4 regions of the Cedecea sp. Ae19-4 genome follow, and region 4 is predicted to be linked to each of the others. Evidence: predicted binding sites of a transcription regulator. Region 4 holds the regulator's gene; each other region holds the start of a gene.
What was found. The regulator CRP, encoded in region 4, controls carbon source genes, mostly activating them, when cyclic AMP is high. The targets are predictions, from matches to a motif close to ATGTGANNNNNNTCACAT.

Region 1 (8,100 bases), 150 kb from region 4:
ATGTACTCTGCGCTTAAGCATCAGGGTAAGCCCCTGTACGAATACGCGCGCGCGGGGATTGAGGTTGAACGTGAAGCTCGCCCAATCACGGTGTACGAGCTGTTGTTTATTCGCCATGAAGGGGATGAACTGGAGCTGGAAGTCCATTGCTCTAAGGGAACGTACATTCGTACGATCGTTGACGATCTCGGTGAAAAACTTGGCTGTGGGGCGCATGTTATCTTCCTGCGTCGTCTGGCTGTAAGTAAATATCCGATTGAGCGGATGGTCACTCTGGAGCAGCTTAATGAGCTGGTAGAACAGGCACATCGGCAGGGGCGCGAGCCAGCGGAAATGCTGGATCCGCTGCTGATGCCGATGGACAGCCCAGCCTCCGATTTCCCGCTGGTGAATTTGCTGCCTGAAGTTGCCGTCTACTTTAAAAACGGTAATCCAGTTCGGGTGGCAGGCGTTCAGGCCGAAGGGTTGGTGCGCGTCACCGAAGGCGAAGAGAAGAAATTCATCGGTATGGGTGAAATCGATGGCGAGGGCCGGGTTGCTCCGCGTCGTCTGGTCGTCGAATATCCCGTCTGACTTTTGCCGCTACCTTGCGGTAAAAGGGCGCTACAGGTAAAATAGCGCGGCTTAACGGCTGGCCGATTGTTTAACAAACGGTTCAGGCGTGCACTGGGGTTGCTGAATTAGAGATCGGCACCCTGTTTATTTATCTATAATGTTGGAGTTGAAAATGTCTCTAAGCGTTGAAGCTAAAGCTAAAATCGTTTCCGAGTTTGGTCGTGGTACTAACGACAGCGGTTCTACCGAAGTTCAGGTTGCACTGCTGACTGCACAGATTAACCACCTGCAGGGTCACTTTGCAGAGCACAAAAAAGATCACCACAGCCGTCGTGGTCTGCTGCGTATGGTTTCTCAGCGTCGTAAACTGCTCGACTACCTGAAACGTAAAGATGTAGCACGTTACACTGGCCTGATCGAGCGCCTGGGTCTGCGTCGCTAGTTCTTGCGAGTTTCAGAAAAAGGGGCCTGTAAGGGCCCCTTTTTTCAACCAGACGGCAGCAATTCTATGGAAACTAATGTATTGTTGCTGAGTGTGATCTTTATTGCAGAGGTTCGCGCGGCTAATGAGAGGCTTTACCCGTCAGAGCGGGTTAGGATTGTCATTAGTCGCGAGGATGCGATGAAGGTCGGGTACCAACGGCGGCGCGTGAAGCCACGTGCTGCCCGTCATTTTAAAGGATCTTATTTTGCTGAATCCGATCGTTCGTAAATTCCAGTATGGCCAGCATACGGTCACGCTTGAAACCGGCATGATGGCTCGCCAGGCTACCGCTGCTGTAATGGTAAGCATGGATGACACCGCGGTATTCGTTACCGTTGTTGGCCAGAAAAAAGCCAAGCCAGGCCAGGACTTCTTCCCGCTGACCGTTAACTATCAGGAGCGTACCTACGCTGCTGGTCGTATCCCAGGTAGCTTCTTCCGTCGTGAAGGCCGTCCAAGCGAAGGGGAAACCCTGATTGCGCGTCTGATTGACCGCCCGGTTCGCCCGCTGTTCCCTGAAGGTTTCGTCAACGAAGTGCAGGTTATCGCCACCGTTGTCTCCGTTAACCCACAGGTTCACCCTGATATCGTAGCCATGATCGGTGCTTCTGCAGCACTGAGCCTGTCCGGTATTCCGTTTAACGGCCCAATCGGTGCCGCTCGTGTGGGTTACATCAATGACCAGTACGTGCTGAACCCGACCGCTGAAGAACTGAAAACCAGCAAGCTGGATCTGGTTGTTGCCGGTACCGAAAGCGCAGTGCTGATGGTTGAATCCGAAGCTGAACTGCTGAGCGAAGACCAGATGCTGGGTGCCGTTGTCTTCGGTCACGATCAGCAGCAGGTTGTCATCAAAGAAATCAACGCGCTGGTTGCCGAAGCCGGCAAACCACGTTGGGACTGGCAGCCTGAGGCCGTGAACGAAGCGCTGAATGCGCGCGTTGCCGCGCTGGCTGAATCCCGTCTGAGCGATGCTTACCGCATCACTGAGAAGCAAGAGCGTTATGCACAGGTTGACGTCATCAAAGCTGACGTTATCGCGACGCTGACCGCAGAAGACGAATCTCTGGATGCCGCTGAACTGTCTGACATTCTGCACGCTATCGAGAAAAACGTTGTTCGTAGCCGCATCCTGGCTGGTGAACTGCGCATCGATGGCCGCGAAAAAGACATGATTCGTGGTCTGGACGTGCGTACTGGTGTTCTGCCGCGCACTCACGGTTCTGCACTGTTCACTCGTGGTGAAACTCAGGCGCTGGTTACCGCCACGCTGGGTACTGCACGTGACGCACAGACGCTGGACGAGCTGATGGGCGAGCGCACTGACAGCTTCCTGTTCCACTACAACTTCCCTCCGTACTCCGTAGGCGAGACCGGGATGGTAGGTTCGCCTAAGCGTCGTGAAATTGGTCACGGCCGTCTGGCGAAGCGTGGCGTTCTGGCCGTTATGCCAGAAGCTGACAAATTCCCGTACACCGTTCGTGTGGTTTCTGAAATCACCGAATCTAACGGTTCTTCTTCCATGGCCTCTGTGTGCGGTGCATCTCTGGCACTGATGGACGCTGGTGTGCCAATCAAAGCCGCCGTTGCGGGCATCGCGATGGGCCTGGTGAAAGAAGGCGACAACTTTGTTGTTCTGTCCGACATTCTGGGTGACGAAGATCACCTGGGTGACATGGACTTCAAAGTAGCCGGTAGCCGTGAAGGTATCTCTGCGCTGCAGATGGATATCAAAATCGAAGGTATCACCCGCGAAATCATGCAGGTGGCTCTGAACCAGGCTAAGGGTGCGCGTCTGCACATTCTGGGCGTGATGGAGCAGGCTATCGACGCACCGCGTGGCGATATTTCTGAGTTCGCACCACGTATTCACACCATTAAAATCAACCCAGACAAGATCAAAGACGTGATCGGTAAGGGTGGGGCTGTAATTCGTGCGCTGACTGAAGAAACCGGCACCACCATCGAAATCGAAGATGACGGTACCGTTAAAATCGCAGCGACCGACGGCGACAAAGCGAAACACGCTATCCGTCGTATCGAAGAGATCACCGCGGAAATCGAAGTGGGCCGTATCTATAACGGTAAAGTCACTCGTATCGTTGATTTCGGTGCGTTTGTTGCTATCGGCGGCGGTAAAGAAGGTCTGGTTCACATCTCTCAAATCGCCGACAAGCGCGTAGAGAAAGTGACTGACTATCTGCAGATGGGTCAGGAAGTTCCGGTGAAAGTACTGGAAGTTGACCGTCAGGGCCGCGTCCGTTTAAGCATTAAAGAAGCAACCGAGCAGTCTCCGGCAGAAGGTGCAGCACCAGCCGCGCCAGAAGCTGAGTAAGGTTTGCCAATTAAGCTCTCCATGGTGACATGGAGAGCTGTTTGTTACGGGACAGGATGTCTCGTTTGCAGCCGGGGGACAGGACGTTCATCCATTTGTTGTCTTCGGGAGTAGGAAATGAAGCCTTTTTTGCGCTGGTGTTTCGTTGCGACAGCTATCACGCTGGCCGGATGCAGCAACTCTGCCTGGCGTAAGAACGAAGTATTAGCGGTGCCATTGCAGCCTACGCTGCAGCAGGAAGTGATTCTGGCACGCATGGAACAAATACTTGCCAGTCGGGCTTTAACCGATGACGAACGCGCACAGCTTTTATATGAGCGCGGAGTGTTGTATGATAGCCTCGGTCTGAGGGCTCTGGCGCGGAATGATTTTTCACAAGCGCTGGCCATCCGTCCCGATATGCCTGAAGTATTCAATTACTTAGGCATTTATTTAACGCAGGCAGGCAATTTTGATGCTGCCTATGAAGCGTTTGATTCTGTACTTGAGCTTGATCCAACTTACAACTACGCGCACTTAAATCGCGGTATCGCCCTCTATTACGGTGGTCGTTATCGTTTAGCGCAAGATGATCTGCTGGCGTTTTATCAAGACGATCCCAACGATCCTTTCCGTAGCCTGTGGCTCTATATTGCTGAACGCAATTTGGACGAAAAACAGGCCAAAGTGGCGCTACAACAGCGTCTCGAGAAATCGGATAGAGAGCAATGGGGATGGAATATTGTCGAGTTCTACCTGGGCAACATTAGCGAAAAAGAGCTAATGGAACGCCTCAAGGCGGACGCAACGGATAACACCTCGCTCGCTGAGCATCTCAGTGAAACCAACTTCTATTTAGGTAAGTACTACCTAAGTCTGGGGGATAAGGACAGCGCCAAGGCACTGTTCAAGTTAGCGGTTGCTAACAACGTACACAACTACGTTGAGCATCGTTATGCATTGTTGGAATTAGCGCTCTTGGGCCAGGAGCAAGACGACCTGGCAGAATCGGACCAGCAATAGCTGACGAACAACGATCGTCCCATAAACTTTTTAACTAAAGTCATCACCTTCACGGGTGAGGGCGTTTTTGTTCGTTAATCAATCAAATTTGAGCCGGTTCACACTTTTCAATGAAAATTGCAGATCAATTTCACGATGAGTTACGTAGACTGGCCGCCATCAACGAGGCACATGTACTACATGACTGATATCATCGAAACCACTTTTTCTGATCTGGGGCTGCACGCCTCCATCATTCAGGCCCTGAACGATCTGGGCTACGAAAAGCCATCACCCATTCAGGCTGAGTGTATCCCACACCTGCTGAATGGCCGCGACGTTCTGGGTATGGCCCAGACCGGTAGTGGTAAAACCGCAGCGTTCTCTCTGCCGCTGCTGAACAACCTCGATCCTGAGCTGAAAGCACCGCAAATCCTGGTGCTGGCCCCGACCCGCGAACTGGCGGTTCAGGTTGCTGAAGCCATGACGGATTTCTCTAAACACATGCACGGCGTGAACGTTGTTGCCCTTTACGGCGGTCAGCGTTATGACGTGCAGCTGCGCGCTCTGCGTCAGGGACCACAGATTGTTGTGGGTACCCCAGGGCGTCTGCTTGACCACCTGAAACGCGGCACTCTGAACCTGTCCGGCCTGAAAGGTCTGGTCCTGGACGAAGCGGACGAAATGCTGCGTATGGGCTTCATCGAAGACGTTGAAACCATCATGGCGCAGATCCCGGCTGAACATCAGACCGCGCTGTTCTCTGCCACCATGCCGGAAGCGATTCGTCGTATTACCCGTCGCTTCATGAAAGATCCTCAGGAAGTGCGCATTCAGTCCAGCGTGACTACTCGCCCGGACATCAGCCAGAGCTTCTGGTCTGTTTACGGCATGCGTAAAAACGAAGCGCTGGTTCGTTTCCTGGAAGCAGAAGACTTTGATGCGGCGATTATCTTCGTTCGTACCAAAAACGCGACTCTGGAAGTGGCTGAAGCGCTGGAGCGTAGCGGTTATAACAGCGCCGCACTGAACGGTGACATGAACCAGGCGCTGCGTGAGCAGACCCTGGAGCGCCTGAAAGATGGTCGTCTGGATATCCTGATCGCCACCGACGTTGCGGCTCGTGGCCTGGACGTGGAGCGTATCAGCCTGGTTGTTAACTACGACATCCCGATGGACTCCGAGTCTTACGTTCACCGTATCGGCCGTACCGGTCGTGCTGGCCGTGCTGGCCGTGCGCTGCTGTTCGTTGAGAACCGCGAACGTCGCCTGCTGCGCAACATCGAACGCACCATGAAGCTGACGATTCCTGAAGTAGAACTGCCAAACGCAGATCTGCTGGGTGAGCGTCGTCTGGCTAAATTCGCCGCTAAAGTTCAGCAGCAGCTGGAAAGCAGCGATCTGGATCTGTACCGTGGCCTGCTGGCAAAAATTCAGCCTTCCGCTGAAGAAGAGCTGGACATCGAAACGTTGGCTGCAGCACTGCTGAAAATGGCTCAGGGTGAACGTCCTCTGATCCTGCCACCAGATGCACCGATGCGCCCACGTCGCGAATTCAAAGAGCGTGACGATCGCTTCGAACGTCGCGGCGACCGTAATGACCGTGGCCCACGTGGCGACCGTCCAGAGCGTGGTGGTGAAGATCGTCCGCGTCGCGAACGTCGTGATGCTGGCGATATGGAACTGTACCGCATTGAAGTGGGCCGTGATGATGGGGTTGAAGTTCGTCACATCGTTGGCGCTATCGCTAACGAAGGCGACATCAGCAGCCGTTACATCGGTAACATCAAGCTGTTCGGGACCCACTCCACCATCGAGCTGCCGAAAGGCATGCCGGGTGAAGTTCTGCAGCACTTTACCCGCACTCGTATTCTGAACAAGCCGATGAATATGCAACTGCTGGGTGACGCGCAGCCTCGTCCAGAGCGCAGTGGCGAACGCCGCGGCGGTCGTGACGGCGGTGGCCGTGGCTTCGGCGGCGAGCGTCGTGAAGGCGGTCGTGGCCCACGTCGCGAAGGCGCTGGTGCCGGTGCTGGCCGTAGCTTCAGCGGTGAACGCCGTGAAGGTGGCCGTGGCCCGCGTCGCGAAGACGGAGCTGCAACCGCTCGTCGTCGCTTCGGTGATGCATAATTGACCTATAATCTGCCGTATTACTTTTAAACGGCAGTGATAAAAGCCCCGGTTATTGCAATCGGGGTTTTTTTTATCCCTTTTGTACTCATGTACTGGTACAATGAACCACATAAGACAATTTCGTCGTGCTCAGTTTTTCAGGGATTCGATATGACAACGTTAACCGCCCCCGGCACAAAGCCTTCGTTAATTGGCGGGGTGATGATCATCGGTGGGACAATCATTGGTGCAGGGATGTTTTCGCTCCCGGTGGTGATGTCGGGGGCCTGGTTCTTTTGGTCGCTGGCTGCGCTGGTCTTCACCTGGTTCTGCATGCTGCATTCCGGGCTGATGATCCTGGAGGCGAACCTGAACTACCGCATCGGCTCCAGCTTCGACACTATCACTAAAGATCTGCTGGGGCGCGGCTGGAACGCGATCAACGGCCTGTCGATTGCGTTTGTGCTTTATATCCTGACTTACGCCTATATTTCTGCCAGCGGCTCCATCCTGCATCATACGTTTTCAGAGATGTCGCTGGACGTGCCGGCTCGCCTGGCGGGGCTGGCCTTTGCGCTGGCTGTGGCGTTTATCGTCTGGCTGAGTACCAAAGCGGTTAGCCGCATGACGGCCATTGTGCTTGGTGCCAAAGTCATCACTTTCTTCCTGACCTTCGGCAGCCTGCTTGGGCACGTCACGCCAGTAACGCTATTTAACGTGGCGGAGAGCAATGCCTCCTACACGCCCTATTTATTAATGACGCTGCCGTTCTGCCTGGCCTCTTTTGGCTATCACGGCAATGTACCTAGCCTGATGAAGTATTACGGCAAAGATCCTCGCACCATTATTCGCTGCCTGGTTTACGGCACGCTGATGGCGCTGGGGCTGTATACCATCTGGCTGCTGGGAACGATGGGGAATATTCCACGCCCTGAGTTTATTGGCATCGCGGAGAAGGGCGGCAACATTGACGTGCTGGTGCAGGCGCTGAGCGGCGTGCTCAACAGCCGAAGCCTAGATTTGTTACTGGTGGTGTTCTCGAACTTTGCGGTGGCGAGCTCATTCCTCGGCGTCACGCTGGGGTTGTTCGATTACCTGGCGGATCTGTTTGGGTTTGACGATTCCTCACTGGGGCGTTTGAAAACGGCGCTGCTGACTTTCGTCCCGCCGATTGTCGGCGGCCTGCTGTGGCCGAATGGCTTCCTGTATGCGATTGGCTATGCGGGACTGGCGGCGACTATCTGGGCGGCCATTGTCCCTGCGCTGCTGGCGAGAAAATCACGTAAACGCTTCGGCAGCCCGAAATTCCGCGTCTGGGGTGGCAAGCCGATGATTGCCCTGATTCTGATCTTTGGCGTGGGTAATGCGCTGGTACACATCCTGTCTACCTTCGACGTCCTGCCGGTTTATAAATAAATACTAACGGGCCCTCCGAGCTGAGAGGGCCCCACACCACGTTAGCCTAAAAGCTCTTCTTTCACCTGCATGGCCAAATCGAACGAATGTAAGCGCGCCTGGTGATCGAAAATCTGGCCGTTAACCATAATTTCATCCGCTTCAGTTTCACGCAGAACGGACTCCAGGCCGTGGCGCACCTTCGCTTTATCCCCCACCAGAGACATGCTCAGTGCCT
Region 2 (8,100 bases), on a different contig from region 4:
ACGGCCTGGCGCTCAGCTCACGTAATGGCTACCTGACAGCAGATCAGCGTAAAATCGCCCCGGGATTGAGCAAGGTCATGGACGTCCTGGCGGAAAAACTGCGCGGCGGCGACCGTGATACCGAAGAGATGCTGATCCTCGCGGCAACAGAATTGAACGAAAAAGGTTTCCGTTCTGATGACCTGCAAATCCGCGATGCGGACACTTTGCTGGAGCTGTCAGCGGAAAGCAAACGTGCGGTGATCCTGATGGCGGCCTGGCTCGGTCAGGCCCGACTGATTGATAACGTCACCGTCGATCTGGCGCAGTAGACAGCCTAAATAAAAAGGGCAATACTGCCTCGAATATCCACGGCGCGGGTGATATCCGCGCTTTTTAAGCCCAGTAACAAAGGTTCAAGTTTATGATTCGCACCATGCTGCAAGGCAAGTTACACCGCGTCAAAGTGACTCAGGCGGACTTGCATTACGAAGGCTCCTGCGCCATCGATCAGGACTTCCTTGAGGCGGCAGGCATTCTGGAATATGAAGCCATCGACATCTACAACGTCACCAACGGGAAGCGTTTTTCTACCTACGCTATCGCCGGTGAACGTGGCTCTAAAATCATCTCCGTTAACGGTGCGGCGGCACACTGCGCCGACGTCGGTGACATCCTGATTATCGCCAGCTACGTTACTATGCCAGATGAGCAGGCGCGCAGCTGGCAGCCAAAAGTGGCCTACTTTGACGGTGAGAATGAGATGAAGCGTCTCGCGAAAGCCGTGCCGGTTCAGGTCGCGTAACAACCGCCCTCGCCCTAACCCTCTCCCCACGCGGGAGAGGGATCGAACAACCCCAGTTTAGCTCACGTACTCACGATTCAGGCTGATTGGTAATCGTCCTCGACATCGTCTCCAGCGAATCCGTCCTCATAATATAAAGCCGCTTCAGCAAGAACGGGTTGTCGCCCGGTTTCACCTTCCCACGCACCGTGGTTACCGCCATATGGAACCCTGCATCGTTCGCCGCTTTTACCGCAATATCGTTATAGCCGCCAAACGGATAAGAGAGATAGAGCACGTGCGGATTGAACTGCGACAGCGCACGGCGCGAGTGCTCAAAATCAAACAGGATATTGTGGTAGCTACGGCTCAGAAGAATCGGGCGGCGGTAGTTATCCACGCGATGCAGGAAATGCGTGTGCGACTGAATATCGAACACGCTTTGAATCGCCTCCAGCTCAGAAATACTCATAAACTGCAGAGACTTTGGATTCCACGGCTGTGGATGGCGCTTAATGCGCGACGAGATAATGTAAGCCGTCGCTTTAAAGCCGTACTGTTTCAGAATCGGGAACGCGTAACGGTAGACTGATTTCAACCCGTCATCAAAGGTGATCACCACCGAGCGAGCCGGGAGATTCATACGGTTACGCAGATAACCTTCCAACTGATACATCGTCAGCGTGGTGTAGCCCATGTCACGCAGCCAGGTCATCTGGTTACTGAACGCAACCACCGAGGTGGTCGTCGACGTATGGCGGAAACGCGTATTTTCCTCATCACGCAGAATGTGGTGATAGGTCAGAACCGGAATGCCGTTATCCGGCTGCGCGTCCAGGCTGCTGATGTAGCCCAGGCGATTGCCAATGCGAATTTGGTACCAGGTCTGGTTCAGGCGATCTTTGAGCTTGCCGATGATTGGGTAACGCAGGTTATCTGCCAGCGTGCCAAACACCGCTGACGAGGTGGCCGGCTCGCTATAGATAGCCACGTCGCGGAAGGTGATCAAGTTTTGGTTACTCAACGGATTGTTGAGATCCCCCAGCCGGTCTTCCACTCGCTGCTTGCCTTTTACCGGGCCAAGATGCGCCTTGTCGATAAACCCGGTACCGAAGCCGAAATTAAACTCGTAGTAATCTGCGGCCGTCGGCACCACCGCCAGGATTTGCCCCTGGCCGATACGGCCGACGGAAATCACATTATCACCCACCTGCGCCCAGATATCGGCATCTTCGGTGGTTTGCATATATTGGGCGGGAGTGTCATGGCTACTGAGCAGGCTAGCCTGAGCAGTTCCGATGCTGATGACCAGCATGACGCAATAAACAAGGCGAGTTAACATGGCAAATTAGTCAGTTTTTGTCGGAAAGACGGAAGGAAGTCATTAGTTTAGCAAAAGACAGAGGAATACCAACCTCAATAGATACATACCCTTAATAATTGTGCAGCAATACAAACGGCGGGTTCTTTTGCTGCTGATGCCAAAGGCTGGTCACCGCCTCCCCGCCCTGCTCCACAATAAGCTGCCGAAAAGCTTCGCTGGAGATATTTTCCCGCTGCTCACGCATCGCTAAAAGCAGCGGCAGCGTTACCCCGGCGATAACTTCGCAATGCTCATGCTTATGGTTCATCAATGCCGCTGCCCGGTAAGGTTCCGCCCCGGTGAGATCGGTCAGAAAAATAACGCCGTCGCCCGAATCGCAGTGGTGAAGAGCATCGCACATCATCCGGCTGAGCATATTGGTGCTTAACCCGTGCCAGAAATTCACCGCACAGCACTGAGGCTGCGGCCCAAAGCGCTGCTCGAGAGCATCCAGTATCTTTTGTGCGTAGTCGTCGTGTCCGGCAATGACCCAGCCAAGCATAAAGTCTCTCCTGTTTATGGAGCGACAGTGTGCCAGAACGCTGAATAAGTAGCCTGATGCGTATCAATTTGGCGTAAAAAAATCCCCCTAAAGAGGGGGATTTAATCAGGAACTATTAGGTCCGGAGCCCGCGACCGCGCTGGATGAGATACCAGCACAACAAGTAAAACACGACGATAAAGATTGCCAGCACACCGACGGTGGTCACCAATGGCACATCGGTAATGCCCAGGAAACCAAAACGGAAGCCGCTAATCATGTAGACGATGGGGTTCAGGTGCGAGAGCGCCTGCCAGAACGGAGGCAGCAGGGTCAGGGAGTAAAACACCCCGCCCAGATAGGTCAGCGGCGTCAGCACGAAGGTCGGGATCAGACTGATATCATCGAACGTTTTGGCAAAGACGGCGTTCAGCAGACCGGCCAGCGAGAACAGAATAGCCGTCAGTACAAGCGTCAACGCCACGAACAGCCAGGAATGCACCTGGAACGGGACGAAGAACAGCGACACCGCCGTGACCAGGATCCCCACGCACAGACCGCGCGCGACGCCGCCACCAACATAGCCCGCGATGATCACGTGCGTGGGTACCGGTGCCACCAGCAGCTCTTCGATATTGCGCTGGAACTTCGCGCTGAAGAATGAGGAAGCGACGTTGGCGTAAGCGTTGGTGATCACCGCCATCATGATCAGGCCCGGCACGATGAACTGCATATAGGTGAAGCCGTGCATTTCGCCGATACGCGAGCCAATCAGGTTACCAAAGATAATGAAATACAGGGTCATGGTGATGACCGGCGGAACCAGGGTCTGGATCCAGATACGGGCGAAGCGGTGAACTTCTTTGGTCCAGATGCTTTTCAGCGCCACCCAGTACAGCTGCATCATGCCTGATCCCCTTGTTTACCGTTTACCAGCGTCACGAACAACTCTTCGAGACGGTTAGCTTTGTTACGCATACTCTGTACCTGAATCCCCTGCGCGCTTAGCTGGCTGAACACGCTGTTAATCCCCTGTTCACGCAAAACTTCAACTTCCAGCGTGGACGTGTCCACCAGCCGATACTGGTAACCGTCGAGCTTAGGCAGTGGACTTTTAGGGGCCAGATCCAGGATGAAGGTTTCTGATTTGAGCTTGGAAAGCAGCGATTTCATCGAGGTGTTCTCTACCAATTCACCACGCTGGATAATGCCGATGTTGCGGCACAGCATTTCGGCTTCTTCCAGATAGTGAGTAGTCAGAATAATGGTAGTGCCTTTGTCGTTGAGATCTTTCAGGAAGCCCCACATAGAGCGGCGCAGCTCGATGTCTACGCCGGCAGTAGGCTCGTCCAGAATCAGCAGCTTAGGTTCGTGCATTAACGCACGGGCAATCATCAGGCGACGCTTCATCCCTCCCGATAACATCCGCGCACGTTCGTTGCGTTTTTCCCACAGATCGAGCTGTTTTAAATACTTTTCGCTGCGTGCTATCGCTTCGCTGCGCTCAACGCCGTAGTAGCCAGCCTGGTGCACGACGATCTGCTGCACCGTTTCAAACGGGTTGAAGTTGAATTCCTGGGGAACCAGGCCAAGCTGGCGTTTGGCGTTGACCACGTCTTTTTGCAGATCGTAGCCAAACACCCGCACGCGGCCGGAGGTTTTATTCACCAACGAACTGATAATGCCGATAGTGGTGGATTTTCCCGCACCGTTAGGGCCGAGCAGCGCATAGAAATCACCCGCTTCAACGCGAAGATCTATGCCACGTAGCGCCTGGACGCCACCGGGATAGGTTTTCGTTAACTGTTCCAGTTCCAATGCAATTGTCATGGATATTCGCTTACCTTATTCGGTACTTGTTTGAAAATTCGTTGAGTTACCCTATATTACCCCATCGCACTTCTCGGGTGACAGGCGTTAACCTCACATGAAAGACATTGATTCCCTTATCAGCAATAATGAACTTTGGTCAAAAATGCTGGTTGAGGAAGACCCCGGTTTCTTCGAAAGACTTGCCCAGGCACAAAAACCTCGCTTTCTCTGGATTGGCTGCTCCGACAGCCGTGTTCCCGCCGAACGACTTACCGGCCTGGAGCCAGGCGAACTCTTTGTTCACCGTAACGTGGCAAACCTCGTTGTTCATACCGATCTGAATTGCCTTTCCGTTGTGCAGTACGCTGTAGATGTCCTTGAAGTTGAGCACATTATTATCTGCGGTCACTACGGCTGCGGCGGCGTTCAGGCTGCGGTAGAAAATCCGGAGCTGGGCCTAATTAACAACTGGCTGCTGCACATTCGCGACCTGTGGTTCAAGCATAGTTCGCTCTTAGGGGAACTGGCACCGGAACAGCGGATGGACACGCTCTGCGAATTGAACGTCATGGAGCAGGTATACAACATCGGCCATTCCACCATCATGCAGTCTGCCTGGAAACGCGGCCAGAAAGTAACGGTTCACGGCTGGGTCTACGGTATTCACGACGGGCGCCTGCGCGACCTTGAAGTGACGGCCACCAGCCGCGAGTCACTCGAGCAGGGCTACCGCAGCGGCATAGCCAACCTGAAGAATACCCACCATAGCCACCGGAATCGCGCAGCTTCGCAATAATTCCGTGAAATGTGGATAGCAAAAAGGGCCTTTTAAGGCCCTTTTTTGTTTGCTTACGACGATTGATTACTCGTCCAGCATCACCACTTTGCCAACGAACGGCAGGTGGCGATAGCGCTGGGCATAGTCGATGCCGTAGCCAACGACGAATTCGTCTGGGATAGAGAAGCCAACGTATTCAACGTTAACATTCACTTCGCGGCGAGTCGGTTTGTCCAGTAGCGTACAAATGGCCAGAGATTTTGGTTCACGCAGGCTCAGGATCTCGCGCACTTTACTCAGGGTGTTGCCGGAGTCGATGATATCTTCCACGATCAGCACATCTTTCCCACGGATATCTTCGTCCAGATCTTTCAGGATCTTCACGTCGCGAGTGGTGGACATGCCGCTGCCGTAGCTTGAAGCGGTCATAAAATCGACTTCATGGGAAACCTGAACTTCACGGCACAGATCCGCCATAAACATAAATGAACCACGCAGCAGACCCACCAGCACCATGTCACTGCCGCTGTCGCGATAGTGTTCGGTGATTTGACGACCCAGTTCAGCGACACGGGCTTTGATCTCCGCTTCCGGGATCATCACTTCAACAGTATGTTTCATATCTCTAACCATATGATTTAAAAACAAATCATTTAATGCTGGTTCACCTGCAGCCAACACAAAATAGTGAGGCGTGGAGTATACCAGCAAATCGCCTTCACATCCCCACTTCAAAAAAAAGCCATAAATGTGACAACCATCACACTTGTTAATAACTATAATTAAATGCTATCAAAACTTTATGAGTGTGATAATTGTGAAAACAAATAAAACCGGATCGCAACTATTTGTGACCCTCTCGGCCCTCTTTGCTGTACTTTGCGGGCTCTATTTACTCTTTGGCGGGATATGGTTAGTGGCTATAGGCGGGTCGTGGTATTACCCGATCGCCGGCCTGGTGATGCTCGGTGTCGCCTGGCTGCTGTGGAAGAGCAAAGCCTCCGCGCTTTGGCTCTACGCGGCCCTGCTGCTGTGTACGATGGCCTGGGGCGTCTGGGAAGTCGGCTTCGACTTCTGGGCGCTGACGCCGCGCTGCGACGTGCTGGTGTTCTTCGGCGTCTGGCTTCTGCTGCCGTTTGTGTATCGCCGCCTGGTGATTCCAGCAAGCGGCGCGGCAGCATCGCTGGTGGTTTCCCTGCTGATTACCGCCGTTGTGCTGGTCTGGGCGGGCTTTAACGACCCGCAAGAGATCAACGGCACGCTGAATCTGGATAATGCCGCAGCTACCGCTGAGTCTTCCATTCCTGATGCCGACTGGCCAGCTTATGGCCGCAATCAGGAAGGGCAGCGTTTCTCTCCGCTCAAGCAGATCACCACGCAGAACGTGGGCCAGTTGAAGGAAGCCTGGCGCTTCCAGACCGGCGACGTGAAGCGTGCTACCGACCCGGGTGAAATCACCAACGAAGTCACCCCGATCAAAATCCGCGATATGCTTTACCTGTGTACTGCCCACCAGCAGCTGTTCGCACTGGATGCCGCCACCGGGAAAGAAAAGTGGAAGTTTGATCCTCAGTTAAATACCGACCCTTCGTTCCAGCACGTGACCTGCCGTGGCGTTTCTTACCACGAAGCCACCGCGGATAACGCCCCTGCGGATGTAGTGGCCGACTGTCCTCGCCGCATCCTTCTGCCGGTGAACGATGGCCGCCTGTTCGCGCTCAACGCTGATACCGGCAAGCTGTGTGAGAGCTTTGCGAACAAAGGTATTCTGAACCTGCAGACCAACCAGCCGGTGACTACGCCAGGTATGTACGAGCCGACTTCACCGCCTATCGTGACCGACAAGGTGATTGTGATTGCCGGGGCAGTGACCGACAACTTCTCTACCCGTGAGCCTTCCGGCGTTATCCGTGGTTTTGACGTTAATACCGGTAAACTGCTGTGGGCGTTTGACCCAGGCGCGAAAGATCCAAACGCTATCCCGGATGACGAGCATCATTACACGCTGAACTCGCCGAACTCGTGGGCTCCGGCGGCATATGATGCAAAGCTGGATCTGGTTTACCTGCCGATGGGCGTGACCACGCCGGACATCTGGGGCGGCAACCGCACGCCTGAGCAGGAACGCTACGCCAGCAGCATCGTGGCGCTGAATGCCACCACCGGTAAGCTGGCCTGGTCCTATCAGACCGTCCACCACGACCTGTGGGATATGGACATGCCTGCCCAGCCAACGCTGGCGGATATCACCGACAAAAACGGCAACAAAGTGCCGGTGGTGTACGCTCCGGCTAAAACTGGCAACATTTTTGTTCTGGACCGCCGCGACGGTAAATTAGTGGTACCAGCCCCGGAGCAGCCTGTTCCGCAGGGTGCCGCCAAAGGCGACCATGTTTCCCCTACCCAGCCATTCTCCGAGCTGACCTTCCGTCCGAAGAAAGATCTGAGCGGGGCGGATATGTGGGGCGCGACCATGTTCGATCAGTTGGTCTGCCGCGTGATGTTCCACAGCATGCGCTATGAAGGCATCTTTACCCCGCCTTCCGAAAAGGGGACGCTGGTGTTCCCGGGCAACCTGGGCATGTTCGAGTGGGGCGGGATCTCCGTTGACCCAAATAATCAGGTCGCGATGACCAACCCAATGGCGCTGCCGTTCGTGTCTAAGCTGATTCCACGCGGGCCGGGTAACCCAATGGAACCACCAAAAGATGCGAAAGGCTCAGGCACTGAATCCGGCGTTCAGCCGCAGTACGGCGTGCCGTATGGCGTCACGCTGAACCCGTTCCTGTCGCCGTTCGGCCTGCCGTGTAAACAGCCGGCCTGGGGCTACATCTCTGGCGTTGACCTGAAAACCAACGAAATCGTGTGGAAGAAACGTATTGGTACCGTGGAAGACAGCATGC
Region 3 (8,100 bases), on a different contig from region 4:
GCCTTCGATGAAACAGGCCAGCGTCTGGGGATGGGCGGCGGGTTTTACGACAGAACGCTGCAGCACTGGCAGCAGCACGGTTTCTACCCGGTTGGCCTGGCGCATGATTGCCAGCAGGTGGAGACGTTGCCGGTAGAACAGTGGGATATTCCTTTGCCTGCCGTGGTGACGCCATCGCGCCTTTGGCAGTGGTGATGCCCCTTCCCCCTTCGGGGAAGAGGCCATGGTCAGATCAGTACAGCAGACGGGCGCGGATGGTGCCCGGAATCGCTTTCATTGACTTCAGCGCTTTCTCAGCCACATCTTCCGGCGCATCAATATCAATTACTACGTAACCCATGTGCGGCGTGGTCTGCAGGAACTGAGCGGCAATGTTGATACCCTGCTCAGCAAAGATCTGGTTAAGCGCGGTCAGAATGCCAGGGCGGTTCTCATGAATGTGCAGCAGGCGGCTGCTGGTGCCCCCGTGCAGCGGCAGAGAAACTTCCGGGAAGTTAACCGCAGACAACGTAGAGCCGTTATCCGAGTATTTCGCCAGTTTGCCCGCCACTTCCAGGCCGATGTTTTCCTGCGCTTCCTGAGTTGAACCGCCGATGTGCGGGGTCAGGATCACGTTGTCAAACTCGCACAGCGGAGAGTTAAACGGATCGCTGTTGGTGGCCGGTTCGGTCGGGAAGACGTCGATAGCCGCACCAGACAGATGCTTACTCGAAAGCGCACCGCACAGAGCAGGAATATCTACCACCGTACCGCGAGAGGCGTTGATCAGCAGCGAGCCCGGCTTCATCAAGGCCAGCTCGTTCGCGCCAATCATGTTTTTGGTGGAGGCGTTTTCCGGCACGTGCAGACTAACCACATCGCTCATATTCAGCAGGTCGGAGAGATGCTGAACCTGAGTCGCGTTGCCCAGCGGCAGCTTGTTTTCGATATCGTAGAAGTAGACGTGCATCCCCAGGGATTCAGCCAAAATCCCCAGCTGCGTACCGATGTGGCCGTAGCCAATGATGCCCAGCTTTTTACCACGGGCCTCAAAAGAGCCTACCGCCAGCTTGTTCCACACGCCACGGTGCGCTTTGGCGTTAGCTTCAGGAATGCCGCGCAGCAACAGCAGCAATTCACCAATCACCAGTTCAGCAACGGAACGGGTGTTCGAGAACGGGGCGTTGAACACCGGAATACCGCGCTTCGCCGCCGCATCCAGATCAACCTGGTTGGTGCCGATGCAGAAGCAGCCTACAGCCACCAGTTTTTCAGCCGCGGCAAAGATCTCTTCGGTCAAATGGGTGCGGGAACGCAGGCCAATGAAGTGAGCATCACGGATCGACTCTTTGAGCGCTTCGGAATCCAGCGCGCCTTTATGGAATTCAATGTTGGTGTATCCCGCTGCACGGAGGCTGTCTACCGCCTTCTGGTGCACGCCTTCCACAAGCAGGAATTTAATTCTGTCTTTATCCAGTGATACTTTTGCCATTTCCCGACCCTATTTTCAGTGCTGTTGTATTCGTTTTTAGGCGGTGATGCGCCATCGCCTATAAGTTACCCTTCTGTCAAAATATCAAAATCTACGTTTGGGGCAATATGAACGATTGCGTCGCCGTATCGTCAGGCGGGAATAAGGCGGCGAGAGTCAGAATAAAATGCTGAGCGGGAGAGTGAACCAGGCATGAATCACAGAACTGTTACCGAAATGTGATATATGTCACCAAAAATGCGGTTAAAATAATTTGTCATTTTTTATACGGTTTTTTGGGGCGCAGAACGCGCCCCGGTCAGATCATTTCACGATGGTTTTTACGCCGTCAGCGGTACCGATCAGCGCCACATCCGCGCCACGGTTCGCAAACAGGCCCACGGTAACAACGCCAGGCATACCGTTGATGATGTTTTCCAGCTTCATCGGTTCCATGATGCTCAAACCATGCACATCCAGAATGATGTTACCGTTGTCCGTGACCACGCCTTGACGGTACTCCGGGCGACCACCCAGTTTTACCAGTTCACGCGCGACGGCGCTGCGCGCCATAGGAATCACTTCCACCGGCAGCGGGAAGTTACCGAGAATATCAACCTGCTTGGAGGCGTCCGCGATGCAAACAAACTTGTCGGCAACGGAGGCGATGATTTTCTCGCGAGTCAGCGCTGCGCCACCGCCTTTAATCATCTGCATCTGGTGGTTGATCTCATCGGCACCGTCGACGTAGACGCCTAATGAATCCACCTCGTTGAGATCGAACACGGGGATCCCAAGACTTTTCAGTTTCGCGGTAGAAGCGTCGGAGCTGGAAACAGCACCTTCAATCTGGTGTTTGATGGTGCCCAAAGCATCAATAAAATGCGCGGCGGTTGAGCCCGTGCCCACGCCCACAATGGTGCCCGGCTGCACATACTGGAGTGCTGCCCATCCGACTGCTTTTTTCAGTTCATCCTGCGTCATAATTTTATGCCTGTGATGTGGAAACTGACGCGCATTATAGAGCATGCGGCGGAAAAATGTCCCCGGCTTTGCCGCACTGCAAACCCCATCACGTTCAAACACAATGTCAGCTTGCTGATTTGGTCTGAATCAGCGGCAAATTTATGTCATAGTGGCTGCACGACGAAATCAGGAGCAGATGAACAACAATGAAACGCCCGGACTACAGAACGCTGCAGGCGCTGGATGCGGTAATTCGTGAACGAGGATTTGAGCGTGCGGCGCAGAAGCTGTGCATTACTCAGTCGGCGGTGTCACAACGTATTAAGCAACTGGAAACGATGTTCGGCCAGCCATTGTTGGTGCGTACCGTGCCGCCCCGCCCCACCGAGCAGGGCCAAAAACTGCTGGCACTTTTACGTCAGGTGGAACTGCTGGAAGAAGAGTGGCTGGGCGATGAGCAAACCGGCTCCACGCCGCTGCTGCTTTCGCTGGCAGTTAACGCCGACAGTCTGGCCACCTGGCTGCTACCGGCCCTTGCGCCGGTTCTGGCCGACTCCCCCATTCGCCTGAATCTTCAGGTGGAAGATGAAACCCGTACTCAGGAACGCCTGCGTCGCGGGGAAGTGGTTGGGGCGGTTTCCATCCAACCTCAGCCGCTGCCGAGCTGCCTGGTGGATCGCCTGGGCGCGCTGGACTATCTGTTTGTGGGGTCGAAAGATTTTGCCGAGCGTTATTTCCCGAATGGCGTCACGCGGTCGGCGCTGCTAAAAGCCCCTGCCGTAGCCTTTGATCATCTCGACGATATGCATCAGGCATTTTTACAGCAGAACTTTGATCTGTCCCCAGGCAGCGTGCCGTGCCACATCGTTAACTCTTCGGAGGCCTTTGTGCAGCTGGCTCGCCAGGGCACAACGTGCTGTATGATCCCGCACCTACAAATTGAGCGCGAGTTAAATAGCGGGGAATTAATTGACCTGACACCGGGTCTGCTGCAGCGCCGCATGCTCTACTGGCACCGCTTTGCACCGGAAAGCCGCATGATGCGCAACGTGACGGATGCGTTGCTGGAGTACGGGCACAAGGTCTTGAGGCAGGATACGGAATAACGCTTTGATTAACCCTCGCCGGCTGCGGCGAGGGTTAAGGTGAAGATCACACCTTACTGAGCAGGTGCCGCAGGGGTTTGTGCGCCCTGCAGTTCAAACACCACATCGACCTGATCGTCAAACTGAATAGTCTGCTGATCGTAGGTATCCTGAGCGGAAGCCGGTGCAGCCGCGTCCGCTTTCATCATGCGAACCATCGGCGCGGGCTGGTAGTTAGATACGTGGTAACGCACGCTGTAGACCGGGCCCAGTTTGCTGTTAAAGCCTTCGGCCAGCAGCTTCGCCTGGCGGGTTGCATCGTTAATCGCTTCTTTACGTGCTTTGTCTTTGTACTCTTCTGGATGCGCAACGCCCAGCGACACGGAACGGATTTCGTTCAGACCGGACTTCAGCGCGCCATCCAGCAGCTCGTTCATTTTATCCAGCTGACGCAGCGTGACTTCCACCTGGCGTACCGCACGGTACCCCTTCAACTGAGTTTTACCGTCTTTCAGGTAGTCATACTCTGGCTGTGTGCGCAGGTTAGCGGCATTGATGTCCTTCTTCTCTACGCCATTTTTCTGCAGGAAGGTCAGGTATTGCGCCACGCGATCGTCGGCCTGTTTTTTGGCAGAAGCGGCGTCCTTAGCGGACACGTTGACTTCGATAGCGAGCGTGGCGATATCAGGAACGGCATCGACGCTGGCTGTCCCGGAGGTGACCACGTGAGGGCCGTTTGGCAACTCACCCGCCTGTACAGAAACAGAACCTAATCCCATTAACGCGGCTAATGCTAAAATTTTAAACTTCACTGTAACTCCTCCGTGCTACGTTCCACTGTGATTACGCCGATCAACAAACTCCCGACGTCTGCCAGCAAGCTTAGCCTGTAATGGTAACTTGTCTATCAGATTATGGCGAATTAGCCCACGAGTGCCGCGATGTGCTGCACGCCATCCCGGGCCAGCTGAGCGGCAATAAACCACATCACAATCCCAACCACCCCGTTGATAATGCGCTGCGCTTTTGCGGTACGAAGACGAGGGGCCAGCCAGGCGGCAAGAATAGCCAGGCCGTAAAACCAGAGAATAGAGGCGCTAATGGTTCCCAGCGCGAACCAGCGTTTTGCTTCGTCCGCAAGCTGGCCCCCCAGGCTACCAAGTACCACAAAGGTGTCCAGATAGACGTGCGGGTTGAGCCAGGTCACCGCCAGCATGGTGACCACGATTTTCCAGCGCCCCTGCTTCAACACTTCGGCAGAAGCCAGCTCCAGGTTGCTGCTCATCGCCGTGCGCAGCGCACCCCAGCCATACCACAGCAGAAATGCCACGCCGCCCCAGGTGACCAGCGCCAGCAGCCAGGGAGACTGCATCAGAATGGCGCTGCCGCCAAAAATCCCGCCGCAAATCAGAATGATGTCGCTCAACGCGCACAGGGAAGCAATCATCAGATGGTACTGGCGACGAATGCCCTGATTCATCACGAAGGCATTTTGCGGCCCCAGAGGCAGAATTAGCGCGGCTCCCAATGCAATGCCCTGAAAATAATAAGATAACACGCGACACACCCTTTAACTGTTCATCATTGAGCGTGAGTGTAATGCGCAAAAATTATTAGAGGAAATTGATATTTTTAATCGCTTATAAGCATGGCTAATAATTGCAGGTGAAAATAAGGCCAGCGAAAGCTGGCCCCGGAGGTTATGCGTTATCAGAGTCTTTCATCTGGCGAACGTGAACGTCCATTTGCGGATAAGGAATACCGATGCCGTTGGCATCAAGCGCTTTCTTGATGCGCTCCAGCACGTCCCAATAAACGTTTTGCAGGTCACCGCTTTTGCTCCATGCCCGCACCACAAAGTTGACGGATGAAGGGCCAAGCTCGTTCAGGCGCACGGTGATATCGCGATCCTTCAGCACGCGCTCGTCGCTGGTGATGATGTCAGTCAGGATCTGCTTAACTTGATCGATGTCGGCATCGTAGGCCACGCCGATGATGAACTCGTTGCGGCGGGCAGGTTCCCGGGAGAAGTTAATGATATTCCCGGCGATGATTTTGCCGTTCGGCACAACCACGATTTTGCCATCCACGGTACGCAGCGTGGTGGAGAAGATTTGCACGTTCAGCACGGTGCCCGCAATGCCGCCGAGATCGACATACTCCCCGGTACGGAACGGGCGGAAGGTAACGAGCAACACGCCTGCGGCCAGGTTGGACAGGGAACCCTGCAGCGCCAAACCAACGGCCAGACCGGCGGCACCCAGCACGGCAATCACCGAAGCTGTCTGCACCCCGACACGGCTCAGGGCCGCAATCAGCGTGAAGGCAATAATCCCGTAGCGCACCAGCGCGGAAAGAAAGTCGGCGACAGTGCTGTCGATGCTGCGAGCCAGCATCAGGCGATTAACGGCTCCGGAGACCAGACGGGCAACGATCATCCCGGCGATCAAAATGGCCACGGCGGCGACGATATTTACCGCATAGCTCAGGAGCAGCTCCTGATTGCGTACCAGCCAGCCCCCCGCATTATGAATACTGTCTACTACGTTGAGATCTTCCATTTACTGTTCCTTGTCTGAAAAGTTTCTCCGCCCGGTAAGGCAGTTCAAACCGTAAAGGGTAAACAAAAACGCATGGATGTGCCAAGTACGTCACAAAATTGATCTCAAATTGCGTATTAATGCGGCAAAAAAAGGGAAAAGCCCGGACGAATGTCCGGGCTAAAAGTGGGCTTACAACGTTTGTGTGAAGGTCCGGGAAATAACATCCTGCTGCTGCTCGCGGGTAAGCGCGTTGAAACGCACCGCGTAGCCAGAAACACGAATGGTCAGTGTCGGATAATTTTCAGGATGCGCGATGGCATCCATCAGCATTTCACGGTTCAACACGTTGACGTTCAGGTGCTGCCCGCCTTCCGTTTTGACATCGTGGTGGAAGTAGCCATCAAGCAAGCCGACCAGGTTCAGGCAGCGAATGGAATCCTCTTTCCCCAGCGCCGCAGGCACGATGGAAAACGTATAAGAGATACCATCTTTTGCGTAGCTGAACGGCAGCTTAGCCACGGAGGTTAACGAGGCTACAGCTCCTTTAGTGTCTCGCCCGTGCATCGGGTTCGCACCGGGTGCAAACGGCGTTCCTCCCCTGCGGCCATCTGGCGTGTTCCCCGTTTTTTGCCCGTAAACCACATTCGACGTAATGGTCAAAATAGACTGCGTCGGCACGGCATCGCGATAAGTTGGCAGCGCCTGAATTTTCTTCATAAAACGCTCAACCAGATCGCAGGCAATGGCGTCCACGCGATCGTCGTTATTGCCGTATTGCGGATAGTCACCCTCAATCACGAAATCCACCGCCAGCCCGGTATGGTCGCGCACCGGCTTAACCACGGCGTGTTTGATGGCAGAAAGTGAATCCACCGCCACCGAAAGCCCGGCGATGCCGCAGGCCATCGTGCGGTAAACATCCCGGTCATGCAGGGCCATCAGCGAAGCTTCGTAGCTGTATTTATCGTGCATGTAGTGGATCAGGTTCAGGGCCGTCACGTACTGCACCGCCAACCAATCCATAAAGCTGTCGAGGCTGGTCATCACCTTGTCGTAGTCCAGCACATCGTCGAGCAACATTGGCGTTTTCGGCCCAACCTGGATCTTCAGCTTTTCATCCATTCCCCCGTTGATGCAGTACAGCAGCGTTTTTGCCAGGTTGGCGCGAGCGCCAAAGAACTGCATCTGTTTGCCAATCACCATCGGGCTAACGCAGCAGGCAATCGCATAGTCGTCGCTGGCGAAATCGCTGCGCATCAGATCGTCATTTTCATACTGCAATGACGAGGTTTCAATCGACACTCTGGCGGCATAAACCTTGAACGCTTTCGGCAGCGCCTCAGACCAAAGGATGGTCAAATTCGGCTCCGGCGCAGGCCCCATGGTGTAAAGCGTATTCAAATAGCGGAAGGTACTTTTGGTCACCAGAGTACGACCATCCTGCCCCATTCCGCCTAACACTTCCGTTGCCCAAATAGGATCCCCGGAGAACAGCGAATCAAACTCCGGCGTGCGCAGGAAGCGCACCATGCGGATTTTCATAATGAAGTGGTCAATAAGCTCCTGCGCCTGTTGCTCATTGAGCAGGCCAGAGCGAAGATCGCGCTCAATATAAACATCGATAAAGGTTGCGGTGCGCCCCAGCGACATCGCTCCGCCGTTTTGCGACTTCACCGCCGCCAGATAGGCGAAATAAAGCCACTGAATCGCCTCCTGTGCGTTGCTCGCCGGCCTCGAGATATCGAAACCGTAGCCAGCGGCCATGTCCTGTATTTGCAGCAGTGCGTGGCGATGCTCCGACAGTTCTTCTCGCAGGCGAATCGTTGCCTCAAGATCCTCGCCGCGTTCAAGCTTTTGCTGCAGATCGGCAAACTGTAGCTCACGTTCGCGAACCAGATAAGCAATGCCGTACAGCGCCACGCGGCGGTAATCGCCGATGATTCGGCCACGCCCGTAACCATCAGGCAGCCCAGTCAGTACGCCGGACTTGCGGCAGCGCAGAATATCCGGCGAATAAACGTCGAACACGCCCTGATTGTGCGTTTTCCTCAGCTCG
Region 4 (8,100 bases):
GAATCAATTTCAAACCCCACTGGCAGCGGCTGGATATGCCGGACGGGGATTTCGTCGATCTTGCGTGGAGCGAAGATCCGCAAACCGCTATGCACAAACCTCGCCTGGTCGTGTTTCACGGACTCGAAGGCAGCCTCCACAGCCCGTATGCTCACGGTATGATAGAAGCGGCGAAAAAACGCGGCTGGCTGGGCGTGGTGATGCATTTTCGCGGCTGCAGCGGCGTGCCGAACCGTAAAGAACGCATTTATCACTCCGGCGAAACCGAAGACGGTACTTACTTCCTCGAATGGTTAAACCAGCGCTACGGTGAAGTCCCCACCGCCGCAGTTGGTTTTTCGCTGGGTGGGAACATGCTCGCCTGCCTGATGGCAAAACAGGGCGCTGCCTGCACGCTGAAAGCCGGCGTGATTGTTTCCGCCCCGCTGATGCTTGAGCAGTGTTGCTACCACATGGAGCAGGGCTTCTCGCGCGTCTATCAGCATTACCTGCTGAATCTGCTGAAGAAAAATGCCGCCCGTAAGCTGAAGAGCTACCCTGGCTCGCTGCCAATCGACCTCCGCAAGCTGAAAAACCTGCGCCGCATTCGCGAGTTCGATGACTTAATTACCTCGAAGATCCATGGCTTTGCCGACGCGCTGGACTACTATCGCCAGTGCAGCGCCATGCCGCTTTTACCGGAAATTGCCGCTCCGACGCTGATTATTCACGCCAAAGACGACCCGTTTATGGATCACCACGTCATCCCGGATCGCGAAACGCTGCCGCCCAATATCCACTACCAGCTCACGACTTACGGCGGCCACGTTGGCTTTGTCGGCGGGACTCTGCTGCGCCCACAGATGTGGCTTGAGCAGCGCATTCCCGACTGGCTAACCCGCTTCCTGGACCACTGAAATGATCATTCCCTGGCAAGATCTCGACCCTGAAACGCTCGACAATTTGATTGAATCTTTTGTATTACGGGAAGGCACCGATTATGGTGAGCAGGAGCGCTCGCTGACGCAAAAAGTCGCCGACGTGAAGCGCCAGTTACAAAGCGGCGAGGCCGTGCTGGTTTGGTCTGAACTCCATGAAACGGTGAACATTATGCCGCGCGGGCAGTTTCGCGGCTGACCGCTGACTGGCAGGGTGATCTATACTGGCTGAAAAGTATAACAAGCAGATACAGATCTCTTTTCCGATCCCTCACGGAGTTTTCACCCTATGTCAGCCAAACACCCGGTTATTGCGGTCACAGGTTCCAGCGGCGCCGGCACCACGACCACCAGTCTCGCTTTCCGCAAGATTTTCCAACAGCTCAACCTGCGCGCCGCTGAAGTTGAAGGCGACAGTTTCCACCGCTATACCCGCCCGGAAATGGACATGGCTATCCGCAAAGCACGCGATGCTGGCCGCCATATTAGTTACTTTGGGCCAGACGCCAACGACTTCGGGTTACTGGAACGAACCTTTATCGAATACGGCCAGACCGGCAAAGGGCAAGCGCGTAAATACCTGCATACCTACGATGAAGCGGTGCCGTGGAACCAGGTGCCGGGCACTTTTACGCCCTGGCAGCCGCTCCCGGAGCCCACTGACGTCCTGTTTTACGAAGGCCTGCACGGCGGTGTAGTCACCCCTCAACATAACGTCGCCGACTGCGTCGATTTACTGGTAGGCGTGGTGCCCATCGTTAACCTGGAATGGATTCAGAAACTGGTGCGCGATACCAGCGAACGCGGCCATTCACGGGAAGCGGTGATGGATTCCGTAGTGCGCTCCATGGACGATTACATCAACTTCATTACGCCGCAGTTCTCACGTACCCATATCAACTTCCAGCGCGTTCCGACGGTAGACACCTCTAACCCGTTTGCCGCGCGAGCCATTCCGTCGCTGGACGAAAGCTTCGTGGTCATTCACTTCCGTGGGCTGGACGACATCGACTTCCCTTATCTGCTGGCGATGTTGCAGGGGTCGTTTATCTCCCACATCAATACATTGGTGGTACCGGGCGGGAAAATGGGGCTGGCGATGGAGCTGATCATGGCCCCGCTGGTGCAGCGGCTGGCGGAAGGCAGGAAAATTGCCTGATGGCGTAAGGGCGGTCTGTATACCGCCCTTTTCTACTTAGGCTTCAATAATTTCGTAGCTGTGGCTAATCTCTGCGGCTTTCTCCAGCATCAACGTCACCGAGCAATATTTCTCTGCGGTCAGCTCAACGGCGCGGGCAACCGCACTTTCTTTCAGCTCTTTCCCGGTCACAACAAAATGCAAATGAATGCGGGTAAACAGACGAGGTGCTTCTTCACGACGTTCGGAAGTCAGTTTCACCTCACAATTCGTCACATCATGGCGGCCTTTTTGCAGAATCGACACCACGTCAATTGAGCTACAACCGCCCGCGGCCATCAGCAGCATTTCCATCGGGCTTGGCGCTTTATCCCCGGAGTTCCCGTCCATCAGAACTTGGTGGCCAGAAGCGGATTCGCCGAGGAAGGTCATGCCTTCCACCCATTTAACACGTGCCTGCATTTTACCTACTCCCGTAATAAAAATTTCTTTCAGATTACGCGTCTACGTGAAAACTGGCAACGTAAGGCGATCCAGGTCATGCTGAAACGAGACAATACAAGACACTAACCAAAAGCTATGCTAAAACAATCCGGATGCTGCTGCGATACAGAGACGTTTATGCCGTAAGCAGAGGAAACGACTAATTACAGGCCGCAGGGTTAACCTGCCCGCCAGCTCCCAGGGCTTGGGAAAATTTCACGATTGCAACGCCAGACAAGAGGTTCCGCGTCTTGTCTTTGGTAGCCAGTTTATAACAGAGGATAACCGCGCATGGTGCTTGGCAAACCGCAAACAGACCCGACTCTCGAATGGTTCTTGTCTCATTGCCACATTCATAAGTATCCGTCGAAGAGCACGCTGATTCACCAGGGTGAAAAGGCGGAGACGCTGTACTACATCGTCAAAGGCTCCGTAGCTGTTCTGATTAAAGATGAAGAAGGCAAGGAGATGATCCTTTCTTATCTGAATCAGGGTGATTTCATTGGTGAATTAGGTTTGTTCGAAGAAGGCCAGGAGCGTAGCGCCTGGGTTCGCGCCAAGTCAGCCTGTGAAGTAGCTGAAATTTCCTATAAAAAATTCCGTCAGCTGATTCAGGTCAACCCGGACATCCTGATGCGCCTTTCTTCCCAGATGGCGCGCCGCCTGCAGGTAACTTCTGAGAAAGTAGGCAACCTCGCCTTCCTCGACGTGACCGGCCGCATTGCTCAGACGCTGCTGAACCTGGCTAAACAGCCGGATGCCATGACCCACCCGGACGGGATGCAAATCAAAATCACCCGCCAGGAAATCGGTCAGATCGTGGGCTGCTCCCGCGAAACCGTTGGCCGTATTCTGAAAATGCTGGAAGATCAGAACCTCATTTCCGCCCACGGTAAAACGATTGTCGTTTACGGCACCCGTTAATTAGCCCTTATAAAGGCGTGTCGCTTCGGTAACACGCCTTTTTTGTCTCTACAATTCAGGCTATGTGGAAGAGATTAATTTACCACCCGGAAGTTAACTACGCGCTGCGGCAAACGCTGGTGCTGTGTCTTCCCGTGGCTGTCGGCCTGCTGCTTGGCAACCTGCAAAACGGTCTGCTCTTCTCGTTAGTTCCCGCCTGCTGCAACATTGCCGGGCTGGACACGCCGCACAAGCGCTTCTTCAAACGATTGATCATCGGCGGCAGCCTGTTCGCTCTCAGCAGCCTTATCCTGCAGCTTCTGCTGCTTTACACCCACATCCCGCTCCCGGCGATATTGATCGTCATGGCTCTGCTGCTCGGCGTGACGGCAGAAATCAGCTCACTTCACGCCCGTCTGCTGCCCGCATCGCTGATCGCCGCTATTTTTACGCTCAGCATGGCCGGGAATATGCCGATCTGGAAGCCCATGGTACTCTATATCTTCGGCACCATCTGGTACGGCGCCTTCAACTGGTTCTGGTTCCGGCTATGGCGTGAACAACCGCTCAGGGAGTCGCTCAGCCTGCTGTACCGCCAGTTGGCAGATTACTGCGAAGCAAAGTACAGCCTGCTGACCCAGCATACCGACCCGGAAAAAGCGCTGCCGCCGCTGCTGGCCCGCCAGCAAAAAGCCGTCGACCTGATCACTACCTGCTACCAGCAGCTGCATATGCTATCGGCCAACCAGCAAAACGGCTACAAGCGTCTGTTACGCGCTTTCCAGGTTGCGCTGGATCTGCAGGAACACATTTCGGTTAGCCTGCATCAGCCTGAAGAGGTGCAAAAACTGGTCGAGCAAAGCCATGCGGAAGCCGTGATCCGCTGGAATGCTCAAACCATCGCCGCGCGCCTGCGCGTGCTGGCAGACGATATTCTTTACCACCGCTATCCAACGCGCTTTACCATGGATAAGCAGATCGACGCCCTGGAAAAAATCGCCCGCCAGAATCCGGACAATCCAGTGGGGCAGTTCTGCCATTACCACTTCAGCCGCATTGCCCGGGTACTGAAAACCCAGCGGCCGCTGTACGTGAGGGATTTAATGGAGGACAGGGAACGCCGTTTACCGTTTTTCCCGGCCCTGAAAAGCTATCTCTCGTTTAAATCCTCCGCTTTGCGCAGCTCCGCGCGCTTAGGTGTGATGCTGACCATTGCCAGCCTGCTGGGCTCCTTCTTACACCTGCCAAAGCCGTATTGGATCCTAATGACGGTGATGTTCGTGACGCAAAACGGCTACGGTGCAACGCGGGTGCGCATTGTTCACAGGGCGGCAGGTACCATGGCGGGGCTATGTATCGCGGGTATCACCCTGCACTTCCACGTCCCGGACAGCTACACCCTGCTGGCGATGTTAATGATTACGCTGGTGAGTTACCTGTTTATCCGCAAAAGCTACGGCTGGGCCACCATTGGCTTCACCGTCACGGCGGTATATACCCTGCAGCTCATCACCCTCAGCGCCGAGAGTTACATTATTCCCAGGCTGATAGACACTCTGCTTGGCTGCCTGATCGCCTTTGGCGGCATGATCTGGCTGTGGCCACAGTGGCAAACCGGCCTGCTGCGTCAGAACGCCCACGACGCGCTGGAGGCGGACCAGGACGCTATTCGGCTGATACTAAGCAACGATCCAGAGCCCACGCCGCTGGCCTGGCAGCGTATGCGGGTCAACCAGGCGCACAATGCGCTGTTCAACTCGCTCAATCAGGCGATGCAGGAGCCAGGCTTTAACTCCCACTACCTGGCAGACATGAAACTTTGGGTGACGCACAGCCAGTTCATCGTCGAGCATATCAACGCCATGACCACGCTGGCGCGCGAACACAACATGCTGACGCCGGACCTGGCGCAGAAATATCTACAGTCTTGTGAGATTGGGTTACAGCGGTGCCAGCAAAGGCTGGAGTATGACGGGCCTGGCGGGTCGAACGACACGAATATCCTGGAATCGGACACGCTGCCCACGGGGCCGTTAAGCACCATGGAGCAGCATTTACAGCGGATTATTGGCCACCTGAACACCATGCATACCATCTCCTCGGTCGCCTGGCGCCAGCGGCCTCATCATGGGATCTGGCTCAACCGCCGTCTGCGACGCTCGGGTTAGCCTTAGCTGGCTACCACGCTGGCAGCCGCTTTGGCGAAGCGCTGCATCCCTTCCAGGATATCCGCGTCCTCGACAATAAGCGAAGGCGCGAAGCGCATAACGTCCGGCCCGGCGTTCAATACCATCACACCTTCTGCCGCGCCAGCGTAGAGAAACTCGCGGGCGCGCCCTTTGTACTTCTCGTTAAGCTCTGCGCCAATCAACAGCCCCATGCCGCGAATGTCGCTGAACAGATCGAACTGTGCGTTTATCTTTTGCAGTTGTTCAACGAAAAGCTGACGTTTGTCCGCCACACCTTTGAGGACTTCCGGCGTGTTGATGATATCGAAAGCCGCCCCGGCCACCGCACAGGCCAATGGGTTGCCGCCGTAGGTAGAACCGTGGCTGCCGACGTGGAACGCGGAGGCAATTTCATGGGTAGTCAGCATAGCGCTTACCGGGAAACCACCGCCAAGCGCTTTGGCGCTGGTCAGAATATCTGGCGTGACGCCGTAGTTGATGTAAGCGAAAAGCTCGCCCGTGCGGCCCATGCCGGACTGCACTTCATCAAAGACCAGCAGCGCCTGGTGCTCATCACACAAATCGCGCAGCCCCTGCAGGAATTCCGGCGTCGCGGCGGTCACGCCACCCTCGCCCTGAATCGGCTCCACCACCACCGCGCAGGTATGATCGTCCATCACCGCTTTCACCGCCGCGAGGTCGTTATACGGCACATGAATAATATCGGCAGGTTTCGGGCCGAAGCCGTCGGAGTATTTAGCCTGTCCACCCACGGAAACGGTGAACAGCGAACGCCCGTGAAACGCATTGTAGAAGGCGATGATTTTGCTTTTGTACGGGCTATGGCGGGTCGAAGCATAATAGCGAGCCAGCTTGAAAGCCGTCTCGTTCGCTTCCGTACCGGAGTTCATGAAGACGACGCGCTCGGCAAAGGTGGCATCAATCAGCTTACGGGCAAGTTTCAGGGCGGGCTCATTAGTAAAAACGTTGCTGGTGTGCCACAGGGTTTCACCCTGGGTTTTCAGCGCCTCCACCAGCGCAGGGTGACAATGCCCCAGGGCGGTCACGGCGATGCCTCCGGCAAAATCCACGTACTCCTTCCCGGCGGTGTCCCACACGCGGCTGCCTTTCCCTTTCACTGGAATAAATTCTGCTGGTGCATAAATCGGCAGAATCACTTCATCGAAGGTTGCCCGCGTAACCGCTGATTGTTCAGTTGTCATTTATTCCCCACCCGTTTTTATGCGTTAGACACCAATGAAAATATAATCACGAAATATGCATAAAAAACCAAAAACAGGCAAGTACCAATTCATCTCTGGAGGAAATTCGCCAGCAGCGCATGCCCCTGCTCGCTGAGAATACTTTCCGGGTGGAACTGCACGCCCTCAAGATCCAGCGAGCGGTGACGGATGCCCATGATTTCCTGTTTGTCCGTCCAGGCCGTGACCTCAAAACAGTCAGGCAGAGTATCGGGATCAATGAGCAGCGAATGATAGCGCGTCACGGTCAGCGGATTATTCAGCCCACGGAATACGCCGCTGCCGTTATGGCTGATGGCAGAGGTTTTGCCATGCATCACCTGTTCGGCCCGCACGATAGCCGCCCCAAACACCTGCGCAATAGCCTGATGTCCGAGACAGACGCCAAGAATCGGTAGCTGCCCGGCAAAGTGATTAATGGCGGCAAGTGAAATACCCGCCTCGGTCGGGGTACAAGGGCCTGGAGAGATCACCAACTTGTCAGGGGTCAGGCGCTCAATACCGTCCAGCCCAATTTCATCGTTACGCTTAACCAACACCTCCTCACCCAGTTCGCAAAAATACTGGTAGAGGTTCCAGGTGAAGGAATCATAGTTGTCGATAAGCAGTAACATGGCAGCTCCAGGGCAAAAAAGAACGCGCTATTCTAGTCGCTTTCCAACGCCAGGCTCACCACTTATTGAAATTCTCTGCTTCAGGGAAGGCGTAGCGCGGGCGATTGAGGCCCGCGCAGAAATACTTAAGGCAGGACCTTCGCGGAAAGAATCACGATAGGTTTAGTCGGCACATTCTGGTACGGGCCGACGTCATGGCTTGGCGCCTGGGAAATTTTATCGGCAACGTCCAGACCTTTGACCACTTTACCAAATACGGCGTAGCCAAAGTCACGCTGGCCGTGGTCCAGGAAGGCATTATCGGCCACATTGATAAAGAACTGGCTGGTGGCGCTGTCTTTGTCTGCGGTACGCGCCATAGAAATGGTGCCGCGGGTATTGCGCAGGCCATTGTCCGCTTCGTTTTTGATAGGCGGGTTAGGCTGCTTCTGATTCATATCTTCGGTGAAACCGCCGCCCTGAATCATAAAGCCCGGGATTACGCGGTGGAAGGTCGTGTTGTTATAAAAACCGCTGTTGACGTAATCCACGAAGTTTTTGACCGAAACCGGCGCTTTTTGGCTATTTAACTCAAGCTCAATATTGCCAGCCGAGGTGGTCAACAGGACGTGCGGA

Region 1: the regulator CRP is predicted to act here: its motif matches at 4,463-4,480, upstream of yrbN (protein YrbN).
Region 2: the regulator CRP is predicted to act here: its motif matches at 5,946-5,963, upstream of hpt (hypoxanthine phosphoribosyltransferase).
Region 3: the regulator CRP is predicted to act here: its motif matches at 1,688-1,705, upstream of serA (phosphoglycerate dehydrogenase).

Annotation. Positions count from the first base shown of each region.
Region 1 is NZ_JBCHWG010000004.1:245,502-253,601, forward strand. Features, by position in the region: gene truB (tRNA pseudouridine(55) synthase TruB) at 1-573, shown strand, start outside; gene rpsO (30S ribosomal protein S15) at 728-997, shown strand; gene pnp (polyribonucleotide nucleotidyltransferase) at 1,245-3,374, shown strand; gene nlpI (lipoprotein NlpI) at 3,492-4,376, shown strand; gene yrbN (protein YrbN) at 4,487-4,564, shown strand; gene AAIE02_RS22370 (DEAD/DEAH family ATP-dependent RNA helicase) at 4,557-6,485, shown strand; gene mtr (tryptophan permease) at 6,639-7,883, shown strand; gene AAIE02_RS22380 (luciferase-like monooxygenase) at 7,925-8,100, opposite strand, start outside.
Region 2 is NZ_JBCHWG010000002.1:1,081,294-1,089,393, reverse strand. Features, by position in the region: gene panC (pantoate--beta-alanine ligase) at 1-311, shown strand, start outside; gene panD (aspartate 1-decarboxylase) at 404-784, shown strand; gene AAIE02_RS17900 (polysaccharide deacetylase family protein) at 855-2,105, opposite strand; gene AAIE02_RS17895 (PTS sugar transporter subunit IIA) at 2,197-2,628, opposite strand; gene AAIE02_RS17890 (ABC transporter permease) at 2,744-3,514, opposite strand; gene AAIE02_RS17885 (ABC transporter ATP-binding protein) at 3,511-4,437, opposite strand; gene can (carbonate dehydratase) at 4,535-5,215, shown strand; gene hpt (hypoxanthine phosphoribosyltransferase) at 5,282-5,818, opposite strand; gene AAIE02_RS17870 (glucose/quinate/shikimate family membrane-bound PQQ-dependent dehydrogenase) at 6,000-8,100, shown strand, end outside.
Region 3 is NZ_JBCHWG010000003.1:451,668-459,767, forward strand. Features, by position in the region: gene AAIE02_RS20035 (5-formyltetrahydrofolate cyclo-ligase) at 1-195, shown strand, start outside; gene serA (phosphoglycerate dehydrogenase) at 233-1,471, opposite strand; gene rpiA (ribose-5-phosphate isomerase RpiA) at 1,775-2,434, opposite strand; gene argP (DNA-binding transcriptional regulator ArgP) at 2,623-3,522, shown strand; gene AAIE02_RS20055 (oxidative stress defense protein) at 3,576-4,313, opposite strand; gene argO (arginine exporter ArgO) at 4,424-5,059, opposite strand; gene AAIE02_RS20065 (small-conductance mechanosensitive channel MscS) at 5,202-6,062, opposite strand; gene pflB (formate C-acetyltransferase) at 6,234-8,100, opposite strand, start outside.
Region 4 is NZ_JBCHWG010000004.1:93,405-101,504, reverse strand. Features, by position in the region: gene AAIE02_RS21505 (hydrolase) at 1-896, shown strand, start outside; gene AAIE02_RS21500 (YheU family protein) at 898-1,116, shown strand; gene AAIE02_RS21495 (phosphoribulokinase) at 1,207-2,076, shown strand; gene AAIE02_RS21490 (OsmC family protein) at 2,113-2,517, opposite strand; gene crp (cAMP-activated global transcriptional regulator CRP) at 2,830-3,462, shown strand; gene AAIE02_RS21480 (YccS/YhfK family putative transporter) at 3,525-5,609, shown strand; gene argD (bifunctional acetylornithine/succinyldiaminopimelate transaminase) at 5,612-6,832, opposite strand; gene pabA (aminodeoxychorismate synthase component 2) at 6,922-7,485, opposite strand; gene ppiA (peptidylprolyl isomerase A) at 7,611-8,100, opposite strand, start outside.